Regions from separate parts of the Rhizobium sp. UGM030330-04 genome, predicted to be linked through region 1. Evidence: riboswitches for the same ligand, from Rfam matches in the RefSeq annotation. Region 1 holds a riboswitch; each other region holds the start of a gene.
The links. Region 1 has a riboswitch for cobalamin ahead of N434_RS09785 (CbtB domain-containing protein). Riboswitches for the same ligand answer to the same signal wherever they lie in the genome.

Region 2: it holds a riboswitch for cobalamin, as region 1 does, so the genes downstream of both, bluB (5,6-dimethylbenzimidazole synthase) here and N434_RS09785 (CbtB domain-containing protein) in region 1, are expected to answer to the same signal.
Region 3: it holds a riboswitch for cobalamin, as region 1 does, so the genes downstream of both, metE (5-methyltetrahydropteroyltriglutamate--homocysteine S-methyltransferase) here and N434_RS09785 (CbtB domain-containing protein) in region 1, are expected to answer to the same signal.
Region 4: it holds a riboswitch for cobalamin, as region 1 does, so the genes downstream of both, N434_RS18100 ((2Fe-2S) ferredoxin domain-containing protein) here and N434_RS09785 (CbtB domain-containing protein) in region 1, are expected to answer to the same signal.

Annotation. Positions count from the first base shown of each region.
Region 1 is NZ_QKML01000005.1:199,965-207,387, reverse strand. It holds gene dmeR (Ni(II)/Co(II)-sensing transcriptional repressor DmeR) at 9-281, opposite strand; gene N434_RS09820 (hypothetical protein) at 410-760, shown strand; gene N434_RS09815 (MerR family transcriptional regulator) at 871-1,284, shown strand; gene pip (prolyl aminopeptidase) at 1,366-2,313, shown strand; gene N434_RS09805 (GNAT family N-acetyltransferase) at 2,509-2,997, shown strand; gene N434_RS09800 (type 1 glutamine amidotransferase family protein) at 3,019-3,585, shown strand; gene N434_RS09795 (hypothetical protein) at 3,763-4,077, opposite strand; gene N434_RS09790 (CbtA family protein) at 4,082-4,795, opposite strand; gene N434_RS09785 (CbtB domain-containing protein) at 4,807-4,989, opposite strand; cobalamin riboswitch at 5,151-5,378, opposite strand; gene N434_RS09780 (cytochrome c) at 5,649-6,569, opposite strand; gene N434_RS09775 (c-type cytochrome) at 6,658-7,092, opposite strand; gene N434_RS09770 (LysE family translocator) at 7,211-7,423, opposite strand, start outside.
Region 2 is NZ_QKML01000004.1:281,869-289,291, reverse strand. It holds gene N434_RS08455 (NADP-dependent malic enzyme) at 1-2,097, shown strand, start outside; gene N434_RS08450 (DUF2865 domain-containing protein) at 2,234-3,334, shown strand; gene bluB (5,6-dimethylbenzimidazole synthase) at 3,605-4,321, opposite strand; cobalamin riboswitch at 4,419-4,600, opposite strand; gene N434_RS08440 (TolB family protein) at 4,673-5,503, opposite strand; gene N434_RS08435 (glyoxalase superfamily protein) at 5,695-6,072, shown strand; gene N434_RS08430 (NAD+ synthase) at 6,353-7,423, opposite strand, start outside.
Region 3 is NZ_QKML01000006.1:61,805-69,227, reverse strand. It holds gene N434_RS10910 (TfuA-like protein) at 1-108, shown strand, start outside; gene N434_RS10905 (hypothetical protein) at 105-1,259, shown strand; gene N434_RS10900 (helix-turn-helix domain-containing protein) at 1,383-1,820, shown strand; gene N434_RS10895 (hypothetical protein) at 1,915-2,148, shown strand; gene metE (5-methyltetrahydropteroyltriglutamate--homocysteine S-methyltransferase) at 2,332-4,680, opposite strand; cobalamin riboswitch at 4,781-4,992, opposite strand; gene N434_RS10885 (ATP-binding cassette domain-containing protein) at 5,054-5,836, opposite strand; gene N434_RS10880 (sugar ABC transporter permease) at 5,855-7,159, opposite strand; gene xylF (D-xylose ABC transporter substrate-binding protein) at 7,350-7,423, opposite strand, start outside.
Region 4 is NZ_QKML01000012.1:13,445-20,867, reverse strand. It holds gene N434_RS18110 (ABC transporter permease) at 1-178, opposite strand, end outside; gene N434_RS18105 (ABC transporter substrate-binding protein) at 185-1,681, opposite strand; gene N434_RS18100 ((2Fe-2S) ferredoxin domain-containing protein) at 1,698-2,489, opposite strand; cobalamin riboswitch at 2,581-2,774, opposite strand; gene N434_RS18095 (LysR family transcriptional regulator) at 2,947-3,840, opposite strand; gene N434_RS18090 (hypothetical protein) at 3,963-4,157, shown strand; gene N434_RS18085 (chloride channel protein) at 4,321-6,102, opposite strand; gene N434_RS18080 (MBL fold metallo-hydrolase) at 6,205-7,029, opposite strand; gene N434_RS18075 (TatD family hydrolase) at 7,032-7,423, opposite strand, start outside.

The sequences.
Region 1 (7,423 bases):
GGGGCGTGCTAGCGGATGTAAGTCTTCAGCACCTGGGCCAGTTCTTCCGCTGCCCGCGCCCGCTCGTCTTCATTTTCGGCATGCACCACATGTTCGTGCAGATGCTCCTGCATCACCTCCCCCGTCAGGCCGGAAAGCGCGCCGCGCACCGAAGCCAGCAATTGCAGCACCTCGCCGCAGGGCTTGGCATCATCAAGCGCACGCTCCACTGCCTCCATCTGCCCTTTCAGGCGGCGGATGCGGGCGAGCAGCTTTTCCTTGTTGCGGATCGTATGGGACATGAGCACCTCATATAGTATAGGGGGGTATACTATATGAGGACGATTTTGCCTTCAAGCCCCGCAAGACGCAATCTTCGCGAATGTTTCGGTTCCTAAAACTACCCATCAGAACTCAGGGGGACTCAGTCATGACGACTATTGCAGCAACCACCAGCAGCTATTACGGCACTTCGGTCCGTGGCCTCGAACCGGCAAAAAGCAGGGAAATCCACTCCACCACAGAGACCCTGCTGGAGCTGACCCGGGCGGCGCACCGCGCCATTTCCAGCGCCGAGAGCGTCGCACCGGCCGTTGCGCCGGCCGCCGCCAGCATTTCCGCCGGTCTTGCCGCCGCACTGTGGAACCTCGATAGCGGTGCCACCTCCATCAGGCCTGCCCTTCAAATGACTGCCTCCGCTCGGCCCGAAGCCGCATCCACCATCGAGAATGAGGTTCTCAAGGCGCTGGCTGAGGCTCTGGGTGTGGAAGACGCCGCCTGAGGCCCATTGAACAGCGGGCGAAAACACCATATCTCTAGAGACTAGAGCATCGGATGATGAGCGGCGGAACCATTCCGCCCCTCTGCCGCGTCCGGGATATGGAGAAAGCCATGCTGTCCATCGGTGAATTGTCGAAACGCACCGGCGTGAAGGTGCCGACGATCCGTTATTACGAGCAGATGGGCCTCATCCGCGAAGCCGATCGTTCCGATGGCAACCAGCGCCGTTATGAAAAGTCCGACCTCGAAAGGCTGGCCTTCATCCGCCACGCGCGCGATCTCGGGCTGAATATCGAGGCCATCCGTGAGCTGATCGCGCTTAGCCAGCACCGGCAGATGCCGTGCGAGGGCGCGGATCGCATCGCCGCCGAACATCTGGCCGATGTGCGCGAAAAAATCGCCAAGCTCAGGAAACTGGAACACGAGCTGGAACGCATCGTCGCCCATTGCGATGGCCATTCCATCGAGGATTGTTACGTCATCCGCGCGCTTTCCGACCATGGCATGTGCGGCGGCGAACACTAGGGCCAACCCGGAACAGGGCTGACATTCCACTGTCATCCGCGCCCTGTATGCGCTCTCTCCTGCTTGAAGAAGGGATGCCGGATGGCCGAAATATTTCCCGAAATCACCCCGTTCGAGACTGTTTTTCTCGAGGTTTCAGAAGGCCACCGGCTGCATGTGACGATTACCGGCAATCCGGCGGGGCGGCCGGCGATCCTGCTGCATGGCGGCCCCGGTTCGGGGCTTTCGGCGACGGCCAGACGCTATTTCGATCCCGCCCATTACCGCATCATCCAGTTCGACCAGCGCGGCTGTGGCAAAAGCACGCCGAATGCTAGCGAGAGCCTTGCGCACAACACCACACACCACCTGATCGACGACATGGAGGCTATCCGCTGCGCGCTTTCGGTGGATGACTGGCTGGTTTACGGCAGCTCCTGGGGCGCCACGCTCGCACTGGCCTATGCCCAGCGCCACCCGGAGCGGGTGCGCGCGATGGTGCTGGCCGGCGTCACCACCACGCGGCAAAAGGAGATCGACTGGCTTTACAAGGGGCTGGCGATGTTTCTGCCGCAACAATGGCAGCGTTTCATCGCGGCTATCCCGGATCATCTGCCGAAGGAAGATCCCGTCGGCGCGTATCTGCAGCTTTTAAACGATCCTGACCCGGCCATCCGCCAGATGGCGGCGCTTGAGTGGCATTTGTGGGAGGCGGGCTCGATCAGTGCGGAGGCCAGCTCGGCCTTTCCGGAAAAATGGCGCGACGGCGATTATATCCTGACCCGTGCCCGTCTCTGCGCCCATTATTTCCACCATGCGGCCTGGCTGGAAGACGGCGTGCTTTTGCGCAATGCCGGCCTGCTTGCCGGCATTCCCGGCGTGCTCATCCAGGGCATGCGCGACCTGCAGGGACCGCCCGTCACCGCTTACGACCTTGCCGCCGCATGGCCGGGAAGCGAGTTGATTGCCATAGGTGGAGCCGGGCATTCCACCGGTGATACCGGGATGGAAGATGCGATTGTTTCAGCAATCGCACGATTTGCAAATTGAAGCCGCTTGACAGATTAAGGATTCGGGCGCATTGCATTCGCCATGATCAACGAACGCGCACCCATCTCCTGCTCGTACTTTTGGGCCTACCTTTAAGGGCGGCTCGACAGATCATATTGTCAACAAGCCGCCGTCAGGCGGCTTTGTTGTTTTCAAACGTCCTGACGGCACAGATAAGACCAAAGGACCGAAAAAATGACCGAAGATAGCTCCCTTACACTGGAAAGACCGCCCGTCGTCATCATTCGCGGCGCCCGCAAGACGGATTTGCCCGAGCTTAACGAGATGATCACGCTGCTTGCCTCCTACCATGGCGATGCGGCGGCGATCACGCCGGCCAAGCTTGAGCGCGACCTGTTCGGCCCCCTGCCCTGGGTGCATGGTCTTGTTGCCGAAGCCGATGGCGCGCTGATCGGCTACGCGCTGCTTCTGCCGCTCTACAGGGCGCAGGAAGGCCGGCGCGGGCTTGAGCTGCACCATCTCTTCGTGCGTGACGGCCATCGCGGCCACGGCACGGGCCAGCATCTGGTTTCCCGCGCCCGCGATATCGCCAAGCGGCTGGGTTGCGACTATCTTTCCGTCAGCGCCACGACCGGCAATGTGGCGGCACATCGTTTCTACGAAAACATGGATTTCGCGCCGCGTCCGGTTACCGGCATGCGCTACATGCAGTCCATCGCCTGATCAAAACCGACGGAGACGGCCATGACACGGATCGCCATTGCGCTGGCGCAGGATTTTGCGGACTGGGAACCGGCGCTGCTTGCGGCGGCGGCACGCAGCTATCTCGGCGTCGAGATCGTTCATGCCACCCCGGACGGGCGGCCGGTAACGTCGATGGGCGGGCTGAATGTAACGCCCGAAACCTCCTATGACGCGCTTGATCCTGATAACATCGATGCGCTCGTCATTCCCGGCGGCCTCAGCTGGGAAAAGGGCACGGCGGCCGATCTTGGCGGGCTGGTGCAGCGCTTTCGCGAAAAGGACCGGCTGGTTGCCGGTATCTGTGCGGCGGCAAGCGCGCTGGCCGGCACGGGTATCCTGAACCATGTCGCCCATACCGGCAATTCGCTCGCCTCGCACAAGGCCTATCCGACCTATCGTGGCGACGGTCTTTATCGCGACCAGCCGAAGGCGGTCAGCGATGGCGGCGTCATCACGGCCGCCGGCAGCGCACCGGTGAGCTTCGCGGTGGAAATTCTGAAAACCCTCGGCCTCTTTGGTCCGGAAGCCGAGGCGGAACTTGGAATTTTCGCGGCGGAGCATCGGTAAGGCGCAGAGCCTTATTCCGCCCTCTCTCCGTCATACCGGCCCTGAGCCGGTATCCAGCCAGCCCAAGTCCTTGGGCTGAAAAGACTTCTCCCGCCGCGCAGACGCGCGTCGGCTGGATGCCGGATCAAGTCCGGCATGACGGTCAAGGAGAAGACGCCTCTCGCAAATCATCCTGCGCTATTCTCGATCAAGCACCCGGCACACACGCGCCGCAAACTCCGGTCCCTCGCCGGCAATCGCGCGGCGGATATCGCGGCTGTTCAAATGCAGGCTGCGGCCGGCGGGCAAGTTTGAGCGTCTTATCTTGGCGAGTGCCGCAGCGGCAAAGGCAGCCTCGTGGTCGTAAAAATAGGCAAGCGCCGCATCACGATCAGGGCTTGGGCCCAGAGCGGCCTTGAAGGCAAGGCGGTGCACGGCGCAGAAAGCGCCGTGACCTGGAACGGCAAAACGCAGCGCATCGAGTTCGTCACTCCACTCCGCTGCGTCCTGCATGCATTTACGCCGACTGGAAGCGTTTCAGGAAAAACGCGCTCAATGTACCAAGCAGCGCCCAGAAAACGAAGCTGGTGATGGTGGCGGCAACGATGAACTGCCGTTCAAGCGGCAGCGGCGCCAGCGCATGTTCGCCTTCCGGCGGCAGCGGTGCGCCCACCACATGCGGTGCGACGATCAGCACGAGAGCCAGAACGATGGCCCAGGGTTCGCGGCGAAACGCGATCAGCGCAATGCCGCCCGCGGTTGCGGCAACCGTCGAGAGCCACCAGATCTGCCGTACCTCAAGTGCTGCGGCCGGGCTTCCCGGCAATTCCGGCGGCAGGCCGATCATCGGTGCGAGCATGACGGCGGCAAAACCGGCAACGCCCCACAGAAGACCTTCGCGCCAGCCGGCATCGGTGCCGCGCAGCGAGATAAGACCGGTCAGAACAAGCGCGTAACCGATGGCCGTCAGCACATTGGCGGCAACGGTATAGGCCGTGCGCTCGAAGCCATCGGCCGGAGCCCAGGCCTCGTCATTATACTCATGGGCGGGAACCGCAGCGCCGGGTGCTACCGCATCATGGCTGTGGGCCGCTTCGCCGCCGGCGCTTTCAAAGGTTTCCGCCTGAAGGATGAGCGGCGTGGTGCCGAAAGCCTGCATGGCCGAGACGGCCAAACCGCCGACGATGCCGACCAGAACGGCGGTAAAGACGATATTGCGAAAAAATGACATGCCGTTTCCCCTCAATGGCAGGGGAAGGCATTGGCATGACGCGTGTCATGCGCAGCATTGTGAACGGCTTCCACATGCGAAAAGCCGACAAAACCGACTACGAACAGGCCCAGCACGATCGCCGTCAGCGATTGCGCGAAGCTGCCCGTTTTTGCTGAAACGGCAGCATTGGCCGTATTCTGCTGGATGGACATGGTGACCCCTCTCCCGGCGCGACCCCGCGCCATAAGACGCGGCCGAACGGCAAAAAACCGCGCAGCCGCATACGATACACTTCACCACGGGGATACGAGACTGAAACAGGGGTATCGAACCGACGACCCTGACATTCCGCTCTTCCGGACACCCCGCCGGCATGGACATTTCCGTGATGGCAGGTCTCCTGGCTTGCGGGTCAAAACCTGAAACACCTTCCCGGCATCGCCCTCGCCTTGAATGGGGGCGAGATGGCTTGCCAGTGGCATTTCGTTTCAGGCTCTCCGCTCACAGTTGCGGGGGCAGCCACGAATGAGGATTGCTCCCTATCGTGTTCCCTTTTCACCTTCCGGAACGCCCGGAAGGAACCATCACGCAGATGTTATCTGCCGGGTGGGTGCGGGAGTCAATGGCGGCGAGATTTTGGCACTGCCGGCAACGCACCTCAGTCAACGTCATCCTGGAGTTTAGCCCGTTGCTGTGCGCTTTAGATTGGAAAGAGAAACCGGAACGAAAAAACACTCTCCCGTCATTCCGGCCCTGAGCCGGAATCCAGCCGACGTGCGTCCGCACGGCGAAAAAGCTCTTTTATCCCAAGAACTTGGTCTGGCTGCATACCGGCTCAAGGCCGGCATGACGGAGGGGAGCTTCAAACTCCCTACCGAGACGGGATCGCCTTCAGATAGGCGGCAATCGCATTGCGGTCTTCGGCGGTCAGATGCGCCATGTTCTGCTGCACCTTGACCATGGAGCCGCCGACGCTGTCGAATTCCGGGGTGAAGCCGGTTTCCAGATAGCCGGCAATATCGGCCGTCGTCCAGGCGCCGATGCTCGCAGAACCGGGCGTGATATCGGGGATACGGCCCTCACCTTCGGGATTGGGACCGCCGGCCAGCCATTTGTCTTTCAGGAAACCGCCGAGAGCATCGCGCGGGGTGTGGCATTCGCCGCAATGGCCCGGCCCTTCGACCAGATATTGGCCGCGCAGCAATTCGGCATTGGCATTGGCAAGCTCGACGCGCGGCGGGGCGGAGGTGTCGAAATACAGGAACTTCCAGCCGCCGAGCGCCATGCGCAGGTTGAAGGGAAACGGCAGGTCGTGATCCGGCGCATCATTCTGGCTGGCCGGCAGGGTTTTCAGATAACCGAAGAGGTCGTTGACATCCTTCTGCGTCATGCGCGCATAGGAGGCGTAAGGGAAGGACGGGTACAGATGTTCGCCGTTCTTTCCCACCCCGCGCGTCATGGCATCGCCGAATTCCGCCAGCGTCCAGCCGCCGATACCATGCTGCGGATCAGAGGAAATATTGGGAACGTGGAAGGTGCCGAAGGGACTTTTCAACGCCTGTCCACCGGCGAGCGTCAACAGCGCATCGCCGGTGGCATCCGGTGCGGCGTGACAGCTTGCGCAACCACCCGCCCAGAACAGCGTTTCGCCATTGGCCAGATCCGGTTCGCCGAGGCTGACCCAATGGCTGGGCGCCTGACGTTCCGGCGCGGTGACCCAGGCGAAAATGCCATAGCCGGCAATGGCTGCGATCACGGCCCCGCCCACAAGCTTCGTCCAGATGGAAGACATACCCCTCTCCCCATTCTCACCCGAGCTGGTCAGGTGTCTTTCAAAGTGAAAAAACGCCGCCGGGAAGCGGCGTTTTGAAATTCGAGACTTACTTCTTCAGACGATAGGTCTGGTGGCAGGTGCCGCAATCGGCGCCGAGCGTCTGCATGGCGGTGGTGACGCCCGCCTGATCGGTGGGGAGATTGGCAAGAACCGTATCGGCATCAGCACCGAGCTTGGCCGCCTTGGCCTTGAAGTCTTCGAAGTTTTCCCAGATGGCGGGAGCAGCCGCGCTGCCGGTCTCGGTGCCGGCGGGGAACTGTTCGGGGAAAGCCTTGGCATTGGTGCTGATGGTCGTCACGGCAGCCTTGACGGCTTCGGCATCGAACGGCTTCTGACCCTTGGAGATAGCGGCAAGCGCCCCCATGGAACCACCTATCTGCTTCATCATGCCTTCACGTTTTTCGACTTCGCCGGCAGCATAGACCGCTCCGGCGCAAAGACAGCCGAAAAGCATGGCCGCCGCGATGGTTTTCAGTTTCATACACTCTCTCCTTGATTCCGGCCGGGTGCCGGACGCTTGATGGAACGGCGGGAGGATGCCCTTTCCGGATGGCGAAAAGAAGTCACATTGCGGTGAATTTTATCGTGAAAACAGAAGTCTAGGACAGGGCTTCCCAAAGTGTCAGCAGGGCCGCGGCAATCAGCATGAAACCGGCGGCGCGGCCGATGAAGATCGTGGCGCCGGGCGAGGACACCAGCCATTGCCGGCTTTTATCCGCCGTCAGCGCCAGCGCGCCATAGACGGTAAACTGCGTCACCGCCACCATCGCGCCCATGACCATCCCCTGCATCCAGATCGGGCCATAGGCCGG
Region 2 (7,423 bases), on a different contig from region 1:
ACCGCCCGCGCCAATCTCGTCGCCGTCATCTCCAACGGCACGGCGGTGCTTGGCCTTGGCAATATCGGCCCGCTCGCCTCCAAGCCCGTCATGGAAGGCAAGGCCGTCCTCTTCAAGAAATTCGCCGGTATCGACGTTTTCGATATCGAGATCGACGCACCCGGCATCAACGACATGGTCTCCACCATCGCGGCGCTGGAGCCCACCTTCGGCGGCATCAACCTTGAGGACATCAAGGCGCCGGAATGTTTCGAGGTGGAACGCCAGCTGCGCGAGAAGATGAATATCCCCGTCTTCCACGATGACCAGCACGGCACCGCGATCATCGTCGCCGCTGCCGTCACCAACGCGCTGGAACTCGCCGGCAAGTCGCTCTCCAGCGTCAAGATCGTCGCGTCGGGCGCCGGTGCTGCGGCGCTTGCCTGCCTCAACCTGCTGGTCTCGATGGGCGCGAAAAAGGAAAACATCTGGGTCCACGACATCGAAGGCCTCGTTTATGACGGCCGCAACACGCTGATGGATGAGTGGAAGGAAGTTTACGCCCAGAAGACCGACAAGCGCGTGCTGGCCGAAACCATCGACGGCGCAGACGTTTTCCTCGGCCTTTCCGCCGCCGGCGTCTTGAAGCCGGAACTGCTGGAGCGCATGGCGGAAAACCCGCTCATTCTCGCGCTTGCCAACCCCAAGCCCGAAATCATGCCGGAAGAGGCGCGCGCCGCCCGCCCGGACGCGATGATCTGCACCGGCCGTTCGGATTTCCCGAACCAGGTCAACAATGTGCTCTGCTTCCCCTATATCTTCCGCGGCGCGCTGGATTGCGGCGCGACGACGATCAACGAGGAAATGAAGATGGCCGCCGTGCAGGCCATCGCCGAGTTGGCGCGCGAGGAAGTCTCCGAAGTCGCGGCAAAAGCCTATAGCGGCGAAACCCCGGTCTTCGGCCCGAACTACCTCATCCCCTCGCCCTTCGATCCGCGCCTTATCCTGCGTATCGCGCCCGCCGTTGCCCGCGCTGCCGCCGCAAGCGGCGTCGCCGCCCGGCCGATCACCGATTTCGAAGCCTATCTCGACCAGCTGAACCGTTTCGTCTGGCGCTCCGGCTTCATCATGAAGCCGGTCTTCAATGCCGCAAAAGCCGCCGAAAAGAAGCGCATCATCTTTGCCGAAGGCGAAGACGAACGCGTGCTGCGCGCCGCCCAGGTGCTCCTGGAAGAAGGCACCGGCATCCCGATCCTCATCGGCCGCCCGCAGATCATCGAAACGCGCCTGAAGCGCTTCGGCCTGCGCATCCGTCCGCATACGGATTTCGCCGTGGTCAACCCGGAAGACGATCCGCGCTACCGTGATTACGTTGATGACTATTTCGCCCTTGTCGGCCGCGTCGGCATCAACCCGGAAGCAGCACGCACCATCGTGCGCACCAACACGACCGTCATCGGCGCGCTGTCGGTGAAGCGCGGCGAAGCGGATGCGCTGATCTGCGGTCTCGAAGGCCGTTACGACCGCCACCTGCGCGACGTGAACCAGATCATCGGCAAGCAGGCAGGCGTGCGCTCCTTCGCCGGCCTCAGCCTGCTCATCACCCAGCAGGGTGCGCTGTTCCTCACCGATACTTTCGTGAACTATGACCCGACCTCCGAGGAAGTGGCGGAAATGGCCATTCTCGCGGCCAAGGAAATCCGCCGCTTCGGCATCACGCCGAAGATCGCGCTCGCCAGCCACTCCAATTTCGGCTCGCGCGATTCCGAAAGCGCCCGCAAGATGCGCCGCGCCCTGAAGATCGTGCAGGAAGCCGCACCGGAACTGGAAGTGGACGGCGAAATGCAGGGCGGCTCCGCACTGTCCGAAGCGCTGCGCAAGCGCGCCATGCCCAACAGCGTGCTGACCGGCGAGGCGAACCTGCTGGTCTTCCCGAACCTCGATGCCGCCAACATCACGCTCGGCGTCACCCGCACGCTGACGGAGGGCCTGCATGTCGGCCCAATCCTGCTCGGCACGGCCCTGCCCGCCCACATCCTGTCGCCCAGCGTCACCTCGCGCGGCGTCGTCAACATGGCAGCGTTTGCCGTAGTGCAGGCCTCGCATCCTTCGGTGTGATAGAGGCCGCATTAACGCAATTTTGAACAGGCTGTTGCCGCCTTGCGGCAACAGCTTATGTTATCTTCCTGAAATACGGATTTCGTGAAGTATAACACCCCTGCCACCGGCCGGGGACATCGAACGGATCGCACAATTGACCCGGCGCAGCCGCATCATCGGCCTCCTGCTTCCCCTTGTTTTCCTCGCCCCGGCCGCCGCTTTCGCGGATCAGGTCTGCGATACGCTTTATGCGCAATTGCGCGAACCGCCACGTGTCATCGGCAATACGGCCGAGGTTCGGCGTTACGCCAATGCGCTCGCCCGCCAGAACATCGTCATCCGCAAGATCAGGAACGACCTGCGCGGCTATGGCTGCTCATCCGGCAGCGTCGTTGTCTACGGCAACCCCAATGCCGGCCTCTGCACCGAGATCGGCGATGCGCTGGCGGATGCCGAAGCCGAACGCGACGCCATCATCCGCGACCGCGACGATGCCATGGCGGCCGCGCGCAGTGACGACGGCGACATCAGGCGCCAGCGCATTCTCGCGGCCCTCGATGCCAATGGCTGCAGCCCCGCAGAGGATATCAACCCGCAAGTGTCGCCTGCGCCCGATGTGACGCGTTATCCCGATGCCTTCCGGCAGAACGGTGGTGAGCCGGGACAGGCGGGGCTATCGCCCTACCCCAACGCCGCCGCCGAGGGCGGGCTTCGCACACTCTGCGTGCGCACCTGCGACGGCTCGTTTTTCCCGATCGCCTCCAACGCTTCGCCGCTCGATTTCCGCGCCCAGGCGGAGCAGTGCCAGAAAATGTGCCCGGGCACACAGACCGAGCTTTATTTTCACTCCATGACGGATCAGGAAACCGCCGACATGGTCTCCGCCGAAACCGGCAAACCCTACAAGGACCTGCCAACCGCCTTTGCCTACAGGAACGCCTCGGCAAAGGCGCCGGGCTGCGCCTGCAATATGGCCGCCTATCACGAGGACATGCAGAAGCAGGAAGAGGCCGCCCGGCCGGAATCCGAAAAGCCCTATTCCGGCATCACCAGAATTCCATCACCGCAAGGTGACAAGCCCCGGAAACCCGCTGAACAGCAGGCCGCAAAGCCGCCGGAGCAACCCGTTCCTGAACGCGACTATGATCCGAACGACACCAGGGTGCGCGTCATCGGCCCGAAATTCCTGCCTGACCAGACGGGCCGGATCGACCTGAAGAACCCGGCTCTGAAAGGCATTCAGCCACAGCAGTGAAATCTCTTCCGCCCGCGCAACGGGGCGAGCGCCCACCCCTTGTTTCTTCTCCCCGAGGGGGAGAAGTCCGCTGCAGCGGAATGAGGGAGCGAGGGTAGAGATATACCGAGAGCTAGCCCCCTCATCCGACCCTTCGGGCCACCTTCTCCCCGGCCGGGGAGAAGAAACGCGCGGCCGCTGCTGCGTCAAAAAGCAGCGTTTCCTCTCCTCCGCCATCATGCCCAAACGTGCGTTGTGAAACGAGAGGCGACGCTATGCGCATCACATTTCTTACCGCCCACCCCAGCGGTTGCGAAACACCAGTTCCTCCAGCGGCACACGCTGGCGCCAGCCCTTCACCGCCAGTTCCGGTTCGGTATAAAGTTCGTTGACCCGGCCAAGGCACAGCCAGGCGACAATTTCGATATGCTCGGGAATATCGAGAATGGCGCGAATATCGCTGTCGTGGAAAATACTGACCCAGCCGACGCCGACGCCTTCGGCGCGGGCGGCGAGCCAGAGGTTCTGGATGGCGCAGACGGTGGAATAGACATCCGTGCGCGGATTGTGGGTGCGCCCCAGCACCACTTTACCGCCGCGTGTGGGATCGCAGGTGACGCAGATGCTGAGCGGCGCCTTGCGGATGCCTTCGAGCTTGAGACTGCGATAAAGCGCCTGCCGCTCGCCCGCAAACATCGCCGCCGCCTCCTCATTGGCCCGGCTGAAGGCCACAAAGGCGGCCTGGCGCACGGCGCCATCGGTGACGAGCGTGAAATTCCACGGCTGCATGAAACCGACAGAGGGAGCCGAATGCGCCGCCTTCAGGAGACGCTCGACAAGCTCATCCGGCAGCGGATCAGGCAGGAACTGGTCGCGCACATCGCGGCGTGTCTCGATGGCGCGGTAGATCGCCTCCCGCTCCGCACCGGAGAACGGCTGGGCGGGCGAAAGCGCATGATCGAATGGGCTGGCTTGCAATGGATTACCAGCGGACGGGTCGGTCGGCATCGTTTAACCCCAACAATGCGGGCGCGCGGATGCCGAAACCATGCCGGTTTTCGCATGCACGACGCGCCTCTTCAGCAACCTGCCGCCGTCCGCGCGGTTCGGTCTATCCTGTCAGGCCGGTCTTCTGACTCGGCTTCATCCGCCCTCTTCGCCTTCCCGAATGACTTCAGTGGCTTGTGAAAAGAGCATCCGCCTCACAGCGCTGGGCACGTTCCGGTCTTTCACCGGATTCCCGATTCTCCCGCCACAAGGGCGGGCACCTGACGAGGAAACTTATGATCAAGAAGACTTGCGAATGCAAGTATCGCTAAGGCGGTGCGGCAATGTGACCTTGACGAAACCGCAATCACATTACCCCACTGGGAAATAACGCACATAAGCGAACTCATCACCGTCCGGCGACCAGTTGGGCGAGTTCATCGTGCCCTGGCCGCCGAAAAGCGCAAACAGCGTTTCGACATTACCGCCATCCATATCCATCAGCCGCACGCGCACATCGAGATCACGCGGATGGTCGAAAACGTCGCCGTCATAGGAGACGAACACCACCTTGTCACCTTTGGGAGACGGGTGCGGAAACCAGTCACCATAGGAACTGTCGGTAATGCGCTCCACAGCGGAGCCATCCACCCGCACCCGCCAGATCTGCATCAGTCCGGTGCGGCTGGAATTGAAATAGACCCACGCACCATCGGGCGAATAATCCGGCCCGTCGTTGCGGCCCTCGCCATGGGTCAGGCGCGTCTCGATACCGCTGTCGATATCCATGGAATAGATGTCGAAGACCTGATCGCGAATGCCGCAATAGGCGAAACTCTTGCCGTTCGGCGCCCAGCCATGCCAGTAGGAAGGAAGGTTTTTCGTCATCAGCCTTGGCGCACCGCCCGCCGATGGCAGAAGATAAATGGCGCTCTTGCCGAATTCCACCTTGTCGGAAATGGCATAAAGCGAACCATCAGGCGAAATGCCGTGGTCGTTGTTGCATTGCGTCGCAAAACCGGTATCGACCTTCTCCGGTGAAGCATCACCGGATGGAGACAGGCGATAGAGCAACCCCTCGCTGTTCAACAGCAGATATTTGCCATCCGGCGACCAGTTCGGCGCTTCGAACAGCTCCGGCGTCTGCCACACCACCCGCATCTGCCGGGTGCGGATGTTGAAGATTTCGATGGAACTGCGCATGCTGCCTCCCGGGGCTGTCGATAGTCTGGACGAACCCTTGGCAGACGCAGACATTCCGTTTGCTTTCGCCGCCATGGTGATTATGATCCTATGGCCGCAGGCACCGTCCTGCAAATTCAAATCGGAAAAAACGCCAGCGTTCCGGCACCGCCCGTAACCCTTCCCGTTTCTCCCAGATCCGAGGTTCCGCGATGAATACCATCGCCGATCACGGCATCCGCTTCGGGCGGATCGCCGCAATGCTTCCTGTCAAGAATATCGAAAAGGCCCATGACTTTTATGTCGGTGTGCTGGGCTTCACAAAAACCTTCGAAAACGGCAACCCCGTCGGCTTCATGATCCTCAAACAGGGCAATGCCGAATTGCACCTGACATTGCAGCCCACCCACAAGGCAGCGCCCTTCAACGTGGCGCATATGCTGGTCAGCGATGTCGATACGCTGCATGAGATTTGCAAAAGCCATGGGCTGCGCATCATCAAGGCCCTGCAGGACAAGGATTATGGCCTCAGGGCCTTCGTGTTTGAAGATCCTGACGGCAACCGCATCGATGTGGGGCAGGTTATTTGAGGTGAGTGAAGAGTGGCGCGGGGTTTTCTCTGCGCCATTCATGAACCCCCATCGTGGACCGAGCGCATGCCGCTTGTTTCTTCTCCCCGATGGGGAGAAGGTCGCGGCAGCGGGATGAGGGGGCAAGGATCGTGAGGTACGGCAACGTTGCCCCCTCATCCGACCCTTCGGGCCACCTTCTCCCCAGCGGGGAGAAGAAACTTGCCGCGCCGCCTTACAGACAATTACTCTGGATGACACAGGACCGGCGTTAAAGGCCCCCTTCCGGAAACCGCCTTAATCACCGATCCCGGAACCGGTTGGTGATCGGATAACGCCGGTCACGCCCAAAGTTCTTCTTGGTGATCTTCACACCCGGAGCCGATTGCCGGCGCTTGTATTCGGCGAGATAGAGCAGATGCTCCACCCGGTGCACGGTTGCCACATCATGGCCTCGCGCCAGAATTTCCTCGACCGACATTTCCTTCTCGACAAGGCATTCCAGAATATCGTCCAGCACCGGATAAGGCGGCAGCGAATCCTGGTCGGTCTGGTTGGGTCGCAATTCGGCCGATGGCGCCTTGGAAATGATATTGGCGGGGATGACCTCGCCGGAAGGGCCGAGCGCGCCCGGCGGCACATGGGCGTTGCGCCAGCTGGAAATGGCATAGACCTGCATCTTGTAGAGGTCCTTGATGGGGTTGAAACCACCATTCATGTCGCCATAAAGCGTGGCGTAACCCACCGACATTTCCGACTTGTTGCCCGTCGTCACCACCATCGAGCCGAACTTGTTCGAGACGGCCATCAAAATGGTGCCGCGCGTGCGGCTTTGCAGGTTTTCCTCGGTAATGCCCTCTTCCGTACCCTCGAAGAGATCGGAAAGCGCCGAAAGGAAACCCTCCACCGGCTCGACGATCGGCACGATATCGTACCGGCAGCCCAGCGCTTTCGCGCAATCGGCGGCGTCTTTCAGCGATTCTTCCGAGGTATAACGATAGGGCAGCATGATGCAGCGCACCCGCTCCTCGCCCAGCGCGTCAACGGCAAGTGCGGCGCAAATCGCCGAATCGATGCCGCCGGAAAGGCCGAGAACCACGCTCTTGAAGCCGTTCTTGTTGACGTAGTCGCGAAAGCCCAGCATGCAGGCACGGTAATCCGCCTCCTCGCCTTCGGGAATTTTCGAGAAAGGTCCGCTTTCGCAGCGCCAGCCTTCTTCCGTGCGCTTCCAGTCGGTAACGGCAAGCGTGGCCTCGAACTGGCTCATCTGGAAGGCAAGCGTCCTGTCGGCATTGAAGGCGAAGCTTGCGCCGTCAAACACCAACTCGTCCTGCCCGCCCAGCTGGTTGGCGAAAACCAGCGGCAGGCCGCT
Region 3 (7,423 bases), on a different contig from region 1:
GATACGGGAGACCGGCCGAGCCCGCCACCGACATCGTGGAAATTCCAGAACACCGTGTTTTTTCAGCAATTGGCAGCGCGGCAAATGGCGGGAAAAAATACGCCGTGACGGCTGCCCGGTTCCCGTCCCTCGTTCCCGATTGTGGCGGACTGATCCACACAATCGCATTCGCGCTCCCGACAGCTTTTTTTACAGATGGCAGCGACAGAGAAGACGTTTCACCGCTCATTCCCCTCGGAAACCTGCTTTCGGCCCTGCCCCGCGAGATAATAGCCGTCATCGTCATCGACCGGGCCTGCATTCCATCCGCGCGGCACTGGCTTGGCGGGCTTGCGATCACCTGCGTCACTGAGCTGCTTGCCCTCGATGCAAACGGCAACATCGCGCATCCCTGGATACAGGATGTGTTCCATGTCCGGGCCGGGAGCGATGGCGCGACGACTGAACTGGTTTCAGCGAGGGGAAACCCCTGTGCCGACGCACTCGCCAATCGTTTCGGGCTCGCGACCGCCGCTGCTGACATCCTTCTGGATGGCGGCAACCAGCTGGTCGGTCTGGATTTTCGACTGGTGGGCCACTCAAGCCTGCAGGGCGGCGGGACCGGTGGTCGCCCCGCCGGGCATTTGCAACAGCGACAAAGGATACAGGCTCTCGATGGCAGGACGCTATACAGTTTCGGATACCGTCCGGAAGATCTGGGTGCCTCTGCCGCCCCGGCCGGCCTTTCCCCTGTAAAATCACCCCCTTCGACCATGCCCGGCGGGAAAATGCACCAATGTGGTTTCCATGTTGACCAGTTCGTTTCCGTCACCGGTCTCAGGCGGGACGACCGACCGCTGCTTCTGGTCGCCGACCCCATGACGCATGGGGGATGCAGCGCCCGTGCAGTCAGCGATCTCAAACAAAAACTCGATGCTTCCGTGCTTTCGCTCATCCGGCAAGGGTTCGCGATAGCGCGAAATCCCATTCCCGTTTCACCGGCCATCGACAGCAACAAATGCATTCCGCGACTTTACAACAATGTCATTCTTGAAAATGTCGCACGACCGGGTCAAATACAGCCATTCGTCTGGCTGCCCCATTTCGGCGACAGGGAGACGCTTGAATGGTTCGATGAAGAGAACCGGAAAATCTGGAAAGGGCTCGGTTTTGATTCCATTGGCGTGGCGGGATGGAGCCATCTTGCAAGCCGCAACGGGGCGTTGCGTTGCGCTACAAAGGTTATGCGCCGGGCTCCGGCGAGTGTCCCGCCACTGTAAAAACCGCGTTATCTTGTCAACAAAGGTTCATATTACCCGTGGAAATTGTGTTGAATGTCTACCTTCAACAATATTAATTGATAATTATCCGATTTAAGACCCTCACCCATGGAGGAATTTATTATGCAGCCCAAACTTCCCAGCCCGATCGACGTGCATGTGGGAACCCAGATCAGAATGCGACGCAAATCCCTCGGCATGAGCCAGAGCGCTCTGGCCGGCCGGCTCGGCATTACCTTTCAGCAGGTCCAGAAGTACGAAAAAGGCGCCAATCGCGTTGGTGCATCGCGTCTGCAGGCCATCGCATCGGTTCTCGGTGTCGACGTCAGCTCGCTTTTCGCCAATGCCACGCCCGATGTCGGAAACGACAATCCGGCCATCGGCTCGATAAACGCCATGCAGTCCTTTGTCGCTTCGAATGAAGGATTTTCGCTCAATCAGGCCTTTTCGCGAATCAAGAGCGCAAGCGTTCGCCGCAGCATCGTCGCCCTCGTGACGTCGCTCGCCGCAACCGAAACGGCGGAAAACACATCCGCGCCGGAAAAGAAAAACGACGAGTAACGCAGGTGTGACGCTCGCGTGACGCTCGATATGGTCGAAAATGAATAACGCGGCATCAGCGCGTTTTCATACTGTCGATTGTCGAGAGGGAAGCATGGTGGCGTCTACCACAGTAATACTTGAACAGGACAATGCAGACGAGATTCTGGCGCTTGGAAGGATGGTTTCCTATCTTTGCCAGCGCTCGAAATCCATGGAACTGGGCATGTCGACCTATTTCCTGGAAATGGCGCTGTTGTCGCTGGCCCAGGATATCAATCAGCACGGCCTGCCGCCCGCAGCCGTAGAGTTGAATGCCGGTGCTTTCGCCCAGGCCGATCTGCATTGAGCAATTTCATGTCCACAGCCGCATCGATGCGCGAGACAGGGTGTACCCGCACGGTCCTCCAGCCGGGGCCATCCAAGGTTAATCGGCGCATCCTGCGTCTGCGGATATTCGCATAGCCCCTCCCAAGGGATTTCATCGCAAATGATGATCGAGGCCCGGTCTTTCGCCGGGCCTCGTCCATTATCAGGATACCGTTCGCCGAAGTTCCACGGCGGCCGCAACCATGTTGACGAGCGCCGGCCTGACCTCCTCCCATTTACGGGTTTTCAGGCCGCAATCGGGATTGATCCAGAGTTGCCGGTCGTCAAGCCGTTGCCGCGCCAGCACCAGAAGATCGACCATCTCGCCCACGGCCGGCACGCGTGGCGAATGGATGTCGTAAACGCCGGGGCCGATCTGGTTCGGATATTTGTAGGTCCGGAAGGCATCCAGCAGTTCCATCTTCGAGCGTGACGTCTCGATGGAGATCACGTCGGCGTCCATCGCCGCGATCGCGTCGATGATCTGGTTGAATTCGGAATAGCACATATGGGTGTGCACCTGCGTCCGGTCGTCCACGCCGCTCGAGCAAATGCGGAAGCACTCCACGGCCCAGCCAAGATAATCCTGCCAGTCCCGGTGGCGCAGCGGTAAACCTTCACGAAGAGCTGCCTCGTCGATCTGGATCATCTGCGCACCGGCAGCCTCGAGATCATTGACCTCATCGCGAATGGCGAGCGCGATCTGGCGGCACGTCAGGCTTCTTGCGATATCATCGCGGACGAACGACCAGTTGAGGATCGTCACCGGGCCGGTCAACATGCCCTTGACGGGCTTATCAGTGAGTGACTGCGAATATTCCCACCAGCGAACCGTCATGGGTTTCGGCCGCGCCACATCACCAAAGATGATCGGCGGGCGGACGTAACGCGAGCCGTAACTCTGCACCCATGCATGCCGGGTGAAGGCGAAGCCGGAAAGCTGTTCACCGAAATATTGCACCATGTCGTTGCGTTCAAACTCACCGTGGACGAGAACATCAAGGCCGATTTCCTCCTGCCAGCGAATGGTCGCTTCGGTTTCCTTCTGCAGGAAACCTTCGTATTGCGCATCGGTCAGCGCCCCCTTCGAATGTGCGGAGCGGGCCTTGCGCACCTCTGGCGTCTGCGGGAAGGAACCGATGGTCGTCGTCGGGAAAAGCGGCAGCGCAATGGCCTGTGACTGCACCTTCTGGCGCTCGGCAAATGGGCTCACCCGTTTCCTGTCGGCCTCGCCAATCGTTGCGATACGCTTTTGCACGGTGGCATCCGTCACCTTTGGTGAGGATGCGCGTGCGGCAACCGCTTTCGAGGCAGCCTCCAGTTCCGCCGCAACAGTGGCCTTGCCCTCACCTAGAGCCTTGCCAAGTGTGGCAAGCTCATCGAGCTTCTGGGTGGCGAAGGAAAGCCAGCTTTTCAGATCGGCGTCGAGGCCGGTTTCCAGTTCGAGATCGACCGGAACATGCAGCAGCGAGCAGGAAGGCGCGATTTGAAACGCTTCCAGACCCCGCGCGGCAATGGCCACCTCCAGCCGCGTGACGATTGCGGCAAGATCGGCACGCCAGATGTTGCGACCATCAATAACGCCGAGGGAGAGGACCCGGCCGGCGGGCAACGCCTTCAACACCGCCTCGAATGCGCCGGGTGCTCGCACCAGATCCACATGAAGGCCCGCAACCGGCAGCACCGTGACAGCTTCGAGATTGTCCTCGAGCCCACCGAAATAGGTGGCGAGCAGGATTTTCAGGTCCGGCGCGGCTTTCGACAGGGCCTGATAGGCGACGGCAAGCGCATGGCGCTCACCTTCGGAAAGATCCAGCACCGCAACCGGTTCGTCAATCTGCACCCAGTCGGCACCGGCGGCCTGCAGGCGGCGCAGCAATTCTGCATAAACCGGCAGCAGCTTCGCCAGCAGATCGAGCGGCTTGAACGCGGCCTCCCGCGCCTTGGCGAGCTTCAGGAAGGTGACCGGTCCGAGGATAACGGGACGAGTGTGAATACCAAGCGCCTTCGCCTCAAGGAAATGCTCGACGGGCTTTTGCGAGGTGAGCACGAAATGCTGATCCCCGGAAACCTCCGGCACCATGTAATGATAATTCGTATCGAACCACTTGGTCATTTCCAGCGCCGGAACGCCCCGACCGTGACGGGTATTTTGCCCGTGAGCATGGCCGCAATCCGCATGGGCCTCGCTCTGGCTGCCGCGCGCCATGGCGAAATAGGTCGACAGGGAGACATCTCCACCCGTCCATTCGTAAACCGAGGGAATGGCACCCACCATCACGGCCGTATCAAGAACATGGTCGTAGAGGGAGAAATCATTGGAGGGGATATGGGTAATCCCCTTTTGCTGCTGAAGCGCCCAGTTTTCGGCGCGCAGCCGGGCAGCGGTTTCGAGCAGTTCCGTCTCGGAAATCTTGCCGGACCAGAAGCCTTCAAGCGCGAACTTCAGTTCGCGATGGCGTCCGATCCTCGGAAAACCGAGCGATGCGACTGGAATGGTCTTGTCTGGCATTGTCATACCCCATTTGGTTGTGGGGGCATGGGTAAAGCGGACGCGTGCAGGCCCGGCCTGTGCCGGACCATTGCAGCAACCACCGGGACACCCCGCCCGTGGACGTTATTTTGTCCTGGCAGGTCTCCTGGCTTACGGGTCGTCGCCTTTGCCCGTCTTCCCGGGGTTTATCCCAGTGACATGTTGGACAAAGGCTCGCCGCTTACAGTTGCGGGGGCAGCTCCGGTCTTGCCGATCGTCGGCGCACCGTATTCCCTCTTAGCTCCGGGATCGAACAAACAAGCCCGGAGAACCATGACACCCGCATTTCTCACCACGGGCGCCACAATGTCAATAGACATAAAGAAATCTTTATATCTTTATTTCTCTGAATTCAGGATACGACCGCACCGGGGCCTGGCACAGCACCCGCCGGCACCTTGCCCAGAATGATCATGCCAAGCACCTCGTCCTTGGTGACATCCTGCGTGCGGGCATGGCCCACCACCTTGCCGTTCTTCATCACGAAGACCCTGTCGGCCAGATCGAAAACGTCGTGAATATCGTGGCTGATGAGGAAGATGCCGATGCCCTGCCGCTTCAGCTCCTTGACCAGATCGCCCACCTGCGCCGTTTCCTGCGGCCCGAGTGCGGCGGTCGGCTCGTCCATGATGAGGATGCGGGCATCGAACAGAATGGCGCGGGCAATGGCGACGGATTGCCGCTGGCCGCCGGACAGTGCCTTCACCGGTTCCTTGAACCGCCGGAAATTCGGGTTGAGACGCCCCATCACCTCGCGGGCGGAAGCCTCCATGGCGACATCGTCAAGCGTGCCCCATTTCGTCTTCAGCTCGCGGCCGAGATAAAGATTGGCGGCCGCATCGACATTATCGGCCACGGCAAGCGTCTGGTAGATGGTCTCGATACCGTATTTCTTGGCGTCGCGGGGATTGCGGATATCGGCATCCTCGCCATTGATGAGGATATCGCCGCCATCGCGCCGGTAAGCGCCGGAAAGAATCTTGATAAGGGTCGATTTACCCGCGCCGTTGTGGCCGAGAAGGGCGACCACCTCACCGGGGAAAAGATCGACAGAGGCGTTTTCCACCGCATGGATGCCGCCGAAGGAAATGGAAATATTGCGCATTTCCACGAGGGGCGTGACTTGGTCGGTCATAGGAGTTCTCCTCGGTTCTTACTTGGCGCGGGCGCGGTAGATGGTGTCGAGCCAGACGGCGACGACCAGGACCACACCGACGACGATGCGCTGGAAGGGCGTATCGATGCCCACCAGCACCATGCCGGATTGCAGCGATTGCATGACGAGCGCGCCGAGCATCGCGCCCGCTATGGTGCCGACACCGCCGGCAAGCGAGGTGCCGCCGATGACGGCCGCCGCGATGGTATAAAGCTCGTCCAGTTCGCCCTGGGCATTGGTGGCCGCGTTGAGGCGGGCGGTGGAGATGGCTGCGGCGATGGCGCACAGAACGCCCATCAGCGTGAAGATCTTTACCGTCACCCAGCGGGTCTTGATGCCGGCGAGTTCGGCTGCTTCCGGATTGCCGCCGATGGCGAAGACATAACGCCCGAAACGCAGCCGTGTGGCGATAAAGGTCATGACCGCACCGACGGCAAGCGCCATCAGCACCGGAATGGCGATGCCGTGCGAAATGAACAGACCGCCTTCAGGCCAGGCGATACCATTGGCATCGGCATAGTTGCGGGCGATGTTGACCGGCCATGGGTAGCTGTTGACCACGGTTACGAAGCCGATGACGACGAGGCAGCCGAGCGCCACCAGAAAATATTCCGCCCAGACGGGCCGCAATGGAAAGCCGAAGCGGCGGCGCTGGTGGCGGGAATTGAGGATGGCCGCCACAATGGCGATGCAGGCGACGACGGCCGCGATCCAGCTCCATGTCGCACCGATCGAACCGCTGGTGCCGCCGCCCATCAGGCGGAAGGTGGAATCCATCGGCGCCACGGTGCGGCCGCTGGTGATGAACCACGTGCCGCCGCGCCAGACCAGCAGGCCACCAAGCGTGACGATGAAGGACGGCACGTTGAGGAAGGCGACGATGGAGCCCTGCAACATGCCGATCGCGCCGCCAACGAGAATGCCGGTGAGAAGCGTGACGATCCATGTGGCCCAATGTTCGAAACCGAGTATCTGCGGCAGGATTTCCGCCTGCATGACACCCATGATCATGCCGGAAAAACCGAGGATCGACCCAACCGACAGATCGATATTGCGGGTAACGATAACAAGCACCATGCCGGTTGCCATGACAGCGACGGAGGCGGTCTGCACCGAGAGGTTCCAGAGGTTTCGCGGCGTCAGGAACAGGCCGCCGGACAGGATATGAAATCCGATCCAGATCAGAAGAAGCGCGCCGACCATGCCGAGCAGTCTGGTATCCAGCTCGGTTGCGCTGATGAAGCGCGTTATCGAGCCTGTCTTTTCCGTCTTTTGCGACGCTGTGGAATTGGATTGGGTCATATCGGCCATGTACTGCCGGTGCTCCTCACATCTTGGAGCGCTTTCGCTTTTCCCTGAATCGCGAAAACGCTCCAACGCTTTGTTCTGGCACATTTCCGGACGGAAAACCGGGGCCTACTTTTCCTGGAAATGCTCTAAAAGGCGCCGCGCCATGAACCATGGCGCAGCGCCCGAACCGCGGCCTATTCGATCAATCGCAGGCTTTGACGGTTCCGGCCTTCACACCCTGGCAGGCCGTTTCCTTCTTGATCCAGCCGGCGTCGA
Region 4 (7,423 bases), on a different contig from region 1:
GATCGAGGCCCCACCCTTCCCGCAGCGCCGCAACGGTTTCACTCGTGGCCGTCAGGTTCCACACCCGAATGGCAATCTGCACCGGATCGGCGGGCATCCATGCGATGAGCGTGAAGGATGCGAATGAAAGCGCAACCATTCCCAACACGGAATATATGCCGAACCGGAGCAATTGCATCTGACCTTACCGCGCTTCGCCTATATCGCCGCGCAGGACATAATAGTCGGAACCCCACGGCTCGTAGTTCTGCAGCCGCTTCGAAAGGCCGACATACCAGACCGGTGAAACCAGGAAGGATGCGGGAACGTCGGTAAACAGCTTTGCCTGCGCATCAAGCGCGATCGTGGCGCGTTCGCCGGCCTCGCCAGCCGTCGCGAAACGATCGAGAATGGCATCGAATTCGGGCGAGGCGTATTTCGCATAATTGAGCGAGGCGCCGCTGCGCAGCATCGAATTGAGGAAGAACGCCGGGTCTCCGTTCGGTGCGGTATGCTGCGCCCAGAGCGCGATGTCGAATTCACCGGCGGCAGCCACGTCCTGGATATTTTCAACGACCTTCGTGTCGAGTTCGATGCCTATTCTGGCAAGCTGCGCCTTGACCACCGGCAGCATGGTGACGAGGTCCCGGCGCTGCGGATAGGTAATGGCGAGAAGGCGAAGCGGCGTGCCGTCCTTCTCACGCTTCCCTGCCCCGTTTTTCGTCCAGCCGGCTTCGTCGAGAAGCGCTTCGGCCTTCGCAAGATCAGTCTGTCGCTGCTCCTTCCCGGCAAAGGGGAAATAGGCGGCATAAGCGCCGGTCGCGGGTTCACCGCCATTGATCGCAGCGGCGAGTTCCCTGCGATCGAAGCCGAGATCGAGCGCCTGGCGTACCTTGATATCGGCGGTAACCGGCCTCGTTGTGTTCAGGAAAGCGAGATATTGATAACCGACAGGGAAAGACTTGATCGTCAGATCCGGATTGGTTTTCAGACGGCTTACGACTTCTGACGGCAGACCGAAAGCAAGGTCCAGTTCACCCGCTTCCAGCGCCAGCGTCATGCTTTGCGCATCGCCGAACCTGCGAAAGTCAACCGGAGAACGGGCATCCGCATCGGCAAAATGGATGTTCGGCGTGAGCGTCAGTGATGTATCCGCCTTGAAATCCGCAATCTGATACGGCCCGGTGAACAGCGCCTTCCCGTCGGTTGCAGGCTTGTAGGCGATCAGCGGCCATTCCGCGAAAAGCGCCTGAAGAAAAGCCACCGGCTTTTCCGTGGTAATCATCAGCGTCAGGTCATCGGCCGCCTTGAAATCCAGCTTTCCACCCGTTGCCAGCGCCGCCTTGTTGGTCGCAAATGTGTGGTCGAAACCGGCGGCAAGTGCAGCCGCCGTTACAGGCGAACCATCGGAAAAGGCGTGGCCCGGTTTCAGCGTCACTGTCCAGCTGAGATCGCCGGTGCGTTCCACTTTTTCGGCAAGACCGGGCACAAGCCGCCCTTCCCGGTCGACGGTGAAGAGGTTTTCACCCACGCCGTGGCTGACGAGCGCCCAGCCGTTCGATCCCTTTGCCGGGTCGAGGCCGCTCGTGATGTAGGTGGCGCCAACGCGCAATGGCTCGGTGGCGAGAGCGCTGGCGCCCACACCCGTGATCAGGGCCGCAAGCCCGGCCGCGGCCAGACGTGAAAAGCTCTTTGCCGACATTCTATTTCCTCTCATGCTATTCGGACAGATTACGAAGCCGCTGTTTGCGGCCGGTCGGGTGGTAGGCGAAATCGTCAACGACGCGGCCACCCAGCAGGTGTTCGGCAACGATACGGTCGACTGCCTCTTCCGTGACGCCGCCATAATAGGTGCCCTCGGGAAAGACCTGCAGGACGGGCGCAAGGTTGCAGGGGCCAAGACAGGTGGACTTGGCGGTCATGGTGCCCTCACCCGTAATCCGAAGCTTCTGTCGCTCCTGCTGGTTGCGCAGATGGCCCCAGATCGCATCCGCACCCGCCGAATTGCACGGACCACCCTGGCAGACGAGCACGCGGCGCTTCTGTGCCGGGACCAGCGATCCCTCGCCAGCCGGGCGAACAGGCCCAGAGAGGTCAAGCGCCTGCGCCGTTTCGGCAAGATCTTCAAGCAGACGCGCCATCAGGCCGCTCGCTGTGGGGCTTGCTGTTATGGAAAGGGACGGCCACGGCCTGACGTCGCCTGCCCGCCATCGTTTCAGTGTCTTCGTCATCCAGTTGTGAAAACTGGGCTCCAGCGGCAGAATCAGTGGAATGATCAGGATATGGCCGACATCCTCATCGATCAGATTAAGCAGCGCTTCGCGGAGTGACGGTGTTCCCTGTTCCGTGAAGGCGATGCGAACGGTCCTTGCGCCGCAAAGCCCTTCAGCCTGCATTGCCAGACGCTGCATGTCCTGATGAGGCGCGGCGGCAAAGGCGGACTTCGCGACCAGCAGCACGGCGTCGGGCGCGGACGGCTCGTATTGGGTTGGTTGGATACTGTCTGTCACATTGCCTCATTCACGAGGCGGCGTCGAAAATGACAGGGTCTCCGGCTAAAGACCGGAAACAGCCATCATTCCCATGGCACCCCCCGACCACGGAATTACATGATGTCAGGCAGGTCTCCTGGCTTGCGGGTCGAGGCCGTCTCACCTGTCTTCCCGGCATCGCTGCCAGTGACATCGTGGGCGATAGGCTCACCGCTTACAGTTGCGGGACAGCTCCGGAATTTAACCGGATTCCCTCTTAGCTTCCGCCGGGCGGCGGAAGAACCATGACGGAGCGACCCTACACTGCCGCCGGTCACTGTCAACCGCCTGCACGGGTAGTCTGATTTCTGCGCAACAAAGCTTTGCGGTAATGTTACGTTATAAAATAACGTTAAACACGTGGCACGTGACGTCGTCAAGGCTCTCTCTTGTGAAACAGGCTGTTGAGACTGATGTGACCGGATGTCGGATGGCCTCAGCCCCGACCTTTCGCCATCGTCAGATAATCGACCACGGCTCGGGCATGCACGGGAAGCCCGGCGAAACTTCGCGCGCAGATAAGAAGATGACGGCGTGCCCAGACGTCGGAGATCGCGACGGTCTTGAAGGACAAATCGGCCTGATATCGACGGGCATAAACCTCCGGCACGATGGCGAGCCCGACGCCGCTGCTGACCATGGCGCAGATATCCTCGAAACTATCCAGACGGATACGCAGTTTGAACGGCCGGCCTTCACGCGCCGCATGGATTGCCAGATGCCCCTGAAGCGCGCTTTCCGCAGGCAGACCGACAAAAGGTTCGTCGAGAAGCTCCGCGAAAGTCACCATATTCCGGGCCGCGAGTGCATGGCTGGCAGGTGTGATCACAACCAGCCTGTCGATCTCGAAAGGCCGTGTTTCCAGCGTTCCCGTGTCGGTCGTGTCCGCCGCAATGCCGATATCCGCTTGCCCGGCGGCGACGGCCGCAACCACATCGGGGCTCTGGCGTTCCTCGAGGTCTATGTCGATTGTCGGGTGATCCACGAGATATTGCCGGAGAGCGCCGGGAAGATGCGCCATTGCCGCCCGCCCCGAGAATATCCGGACCTGCCCCCGCAGGCCCCGCGCATAAAGCTGGAGATCGCCCCTCATCTGTTCCATCTGCCCGAGAACGATACGGGCATGGTGGGCCAGAGCCTCCCCCGCCGGCGTCACCCTGACGCCACGGGCACCCCGGTCGAGAAGCGATACGCCGCTCATCTCCTCCATGCCGCGGATACGCGCGCTGGCGGAGGGCAAGGCCATCCCCGTGCGGTCTGCTCCCTGCGTAATACTTTCCGCCTCGACCACGTGAAGGAACAGACGGAGATCGGTCAAGTCGAAGCGCATTCGCCCCCTCCAGTCGGGACCCTTCGGATTATCCTAAGGGCTCCCTTGTATCTTCCGCATTGTGCGGAGTCACGGATGGCGATCATTGTCGCCATAGTTTTATTGACCCGGAACGACGATCCATGGACGCCTCCGAAGCCCTTCTCCGCGCCATCGCCTTCAGACTGGCGCTGCTTGTCCTTGCTGTTTTTGCCGCAAGGACGCTCCCCGATAACAGACCGGCAATCGATGCAACGGTGACCGCTGCGGCCACTTACGGATCGCCGCTTCCAGACGAGGACAGCACGGCCTTGGGCGACATGGTTTTGTACGATTAGACAAGCGGCGCCGGGCTGCGCGTAAACTTATGTTTCGGCCGTTGCCGACAGAAAGCGACCGACTATCGATTGCACCATGTCAGCCTCTTCGATCCGGAGAACGTATTGATGACTTGTAATTTCATATAAATATCAATTAATAAAGGTGCTTTTCTAATCTTGTTTATAACTCACCGGAAGCCTCCCGGCGCCTCAATTCGAGCTCTTCGCTGTAGCGCCTGAGCGTATGGCTTTCGGTGAGCAGGCCGACCGGGCGGTTCTCGATCTTGTCATTGACGACGACCAGCGCTTCGCTTTCCGTGGCGTCGAAGGCGGCGGCCGCCTGACGGGCATTCATGGTCGGCAGCAGCACGTCGTTCTTGTATTGCAGGTAGGTTTCGAGGCTGATCTTGCTCGGGTCGCGATCCATCGGATCGGCGTAGATTTCCGGCACGAGGACGATGCCGGCATAACGTCCGTCATCATGGGTCATGATCACCCGTTGCGTCGAACCGAGCGGGAATTTCTCCTTGAAGGCCGCAAGCCCCATGCTGACATTGGCCTTGCGGATATCGGCGCGCATCATCCTGCCGACGGTGAGATCGCGGATCCAGCCAATATCATGGGCGCTGCGAATGCTCTCGCCCCGGAGATGAAAACGCCAGGTCGCGAAAGAATAACCGAAGGTGGTGCGCACCACGAGCGAGGTGGTGATGACGGCTGCCAGTACCAGCGCGGTGATCTGGAAGTCGCCGGTCAGCTCCAGCGCCAGAAATGTCATCGTCAGTGGACCGCCGATAATGGCAGCGGCAAAGGCGCTCATGCCGATCACGGCATAAACGATCGGCGATGTCGACCCATAGCCGATATAGGGTGCGCAGAGCGCGAAAATCTTGCCAAGCAGCGAGCCCATGAACAGCGAGGCGAAAAACAGGCCACCACGGAAATTCGAACCGATGGAGATGGCGCTGGCCGCCGCCTTCAGCAGAAACAGTCCGGCCAGCCCGTATATCGTCAGCTCCGCATCGATATTGAGATGCAGCGCCCCATGGCCGCTTGACAGCACCTGCGGCGAAATCAGCGCGAGACCGCCCACCGCCACGCCGCCAATGGCAGGGCGCAGCCAGCCGGGAATGGCGCTCTTGCGCGCCGTCTCCTCGATGAAGGACACCGTCTGCATGAGCACGATACCGATCGCCGCGCACACGATGCCAAGAAAGATCGCCGGCACATAATCCGCCGGTGTCACGCGGCTGGCATCGATAATATCGATCGATATGCCGTGACCGCCAATAACACCGATGACAGTGGTGGCGACCAGCGCCGAGACGATGAGCGGCGCAAGCGTGACGACGGTGTAGGTGCCGATGATGAGTTCGATGGCGTAGAACGCTCCGGTCAGAGGCGCATTGAAGGCGGCCGCAATCGCTCCCGCCGCGCCGCAGCCGACAAGGATGCGCATGTCCCCTCGCCGCAGCTTCAGCTTGATGCCGATCTTCGAGGCGACGCCGCTGGCAATCTGCGTATAACCGGCCTCGAGCCCGACGGAGGCGCCAAAACCGTTGGAGACGATGTTCTGCACACAGACGATGATACTGTCCGTCAAGGACAGGCGGCCGCCGTGAAGTGCATTGGCCTCGATGGGGTCGACCATGGGCTTCTTGCGGGTCTTTGAAAGAATGAAGATGACCAGGCCGAGCACGATGCCGCCGATGATCGGCCCGGCCAGCACGGTCCATCCGGACAGGTCACTGCTGCTCAGCCGCTCGACACCGAAGACCAGCACATGCAGCGCCGTGCTCAAGGCGCCGATCAGCGCCACCAGAAGCCCCGCCGCAATGCCGATGAAGACGGCGAGGACCACCAGCCCCAGTTCGCCGCGCCGGAACATGGCCCGCAGCCTGCTGGCGCGCAGATTGTCGAAGAAGCTCGCCATACTGGGTGCACGGAAAGGCTTGGTCGACATGCTGTTCCTTTTCGGGCGGCGTCAAGGCGCGACGCCCTTCCTCTTCATTGTTTCAGAGTACATCCTTGTCCCAGGACCGGAAACCGCTTTGGGGGGACGTGCTCAGGGTGCTTCGATCTCGACCTCGAAACGCATCTGGTCATAAGCCGGTTCAACATTATCAGGCGTTTCACGCATCACCGTCTCATAATCGAGCGGAATGTGCATATGGGTCAAGATCGCCCTTTTGGGGGCAAATCTCTCGATCCAGCCGAGCGCCTGTTCCAGCGACAGATGGCTGGGGTGGTAACGGTGCTGCAGCGCGTCGATGACGAGGATATCAAGGCCGGCAAGTTTGGGCAGGCTTTCAGCCGGAAAGTCGCTGACATCGGTGCAATAGGCGACATCGCCGATGCGAAAACCGAGCGAATGCACGTCGCCATGCTGCTGCATATGGACCTTGAATTCTATCGGCCCGCCTGCCCCGTTTATCACCACCGGCGTATCCATGTCCGCGATGATCCTTGGCTCGACGATGGGCGGATAGCTGCTGCCCGGCGGTGTTTCAAGGCAATAGGCAAAACCGTCCTTTATGCGCGCCATGGTAATGCGATCGGCATAGATCGGAATACGGCCCTGCTGAATGGCGAAATAGATGCGCAGATCATCGATGCCATGCAGGTGATCGGCATGTGCATGCGTGTAAAGCACGGCATCGACCGCCTCGACCTTCGCCGCGATCATCTGCTCGCGAAAATCCGGACCGGTGTCGATGACGACAGTCGTCTTGCCGCCATCCGGGCCGATCTGCTCCACCATGAAGGCCGTGCGCGTGCGCCGATTCCTGGGGTTTTCAGGATCGCAGGCGCCCCAGTCGCCGTTGATGCGCGGAACGCCGGGAGACGACGCGCATCCGAGAACCGTGAAGCGGCGACGGTAAGTTGCCACGCCTACACCCTTGTCATCTTGGAGAAGCAGCGGAAGGCGTTTTCGGTGGTGATTTCCGCCATGCGTTCATAGGAAACGCCATGAACCTCGGCCAGAACCTCGGCCGTATTGACCACATAGGACGGCTCGTTGCGTTTTCCCCGCCAGCGCTTCGGCGCAAGATAGGGCGCATCGGTTTCCACCAGCAGCCGGTCAGGCGCAACGGTGGCGGCGATATCGCGGATATCCTGCGATTTCGGGAAGGTGAGAATGCCGGAGAAGGAAACATAACCGCCAAGCTCGACACCGGTTTTCGCCAGCTCAGGACCAGCGGAGAAGCAGTGCAGAATGAAGGGGAATGCTCCCTTGTCGCTTTCCGTGCGCAAAATAGCAGCCATGTCGTCATCGGCGCTGC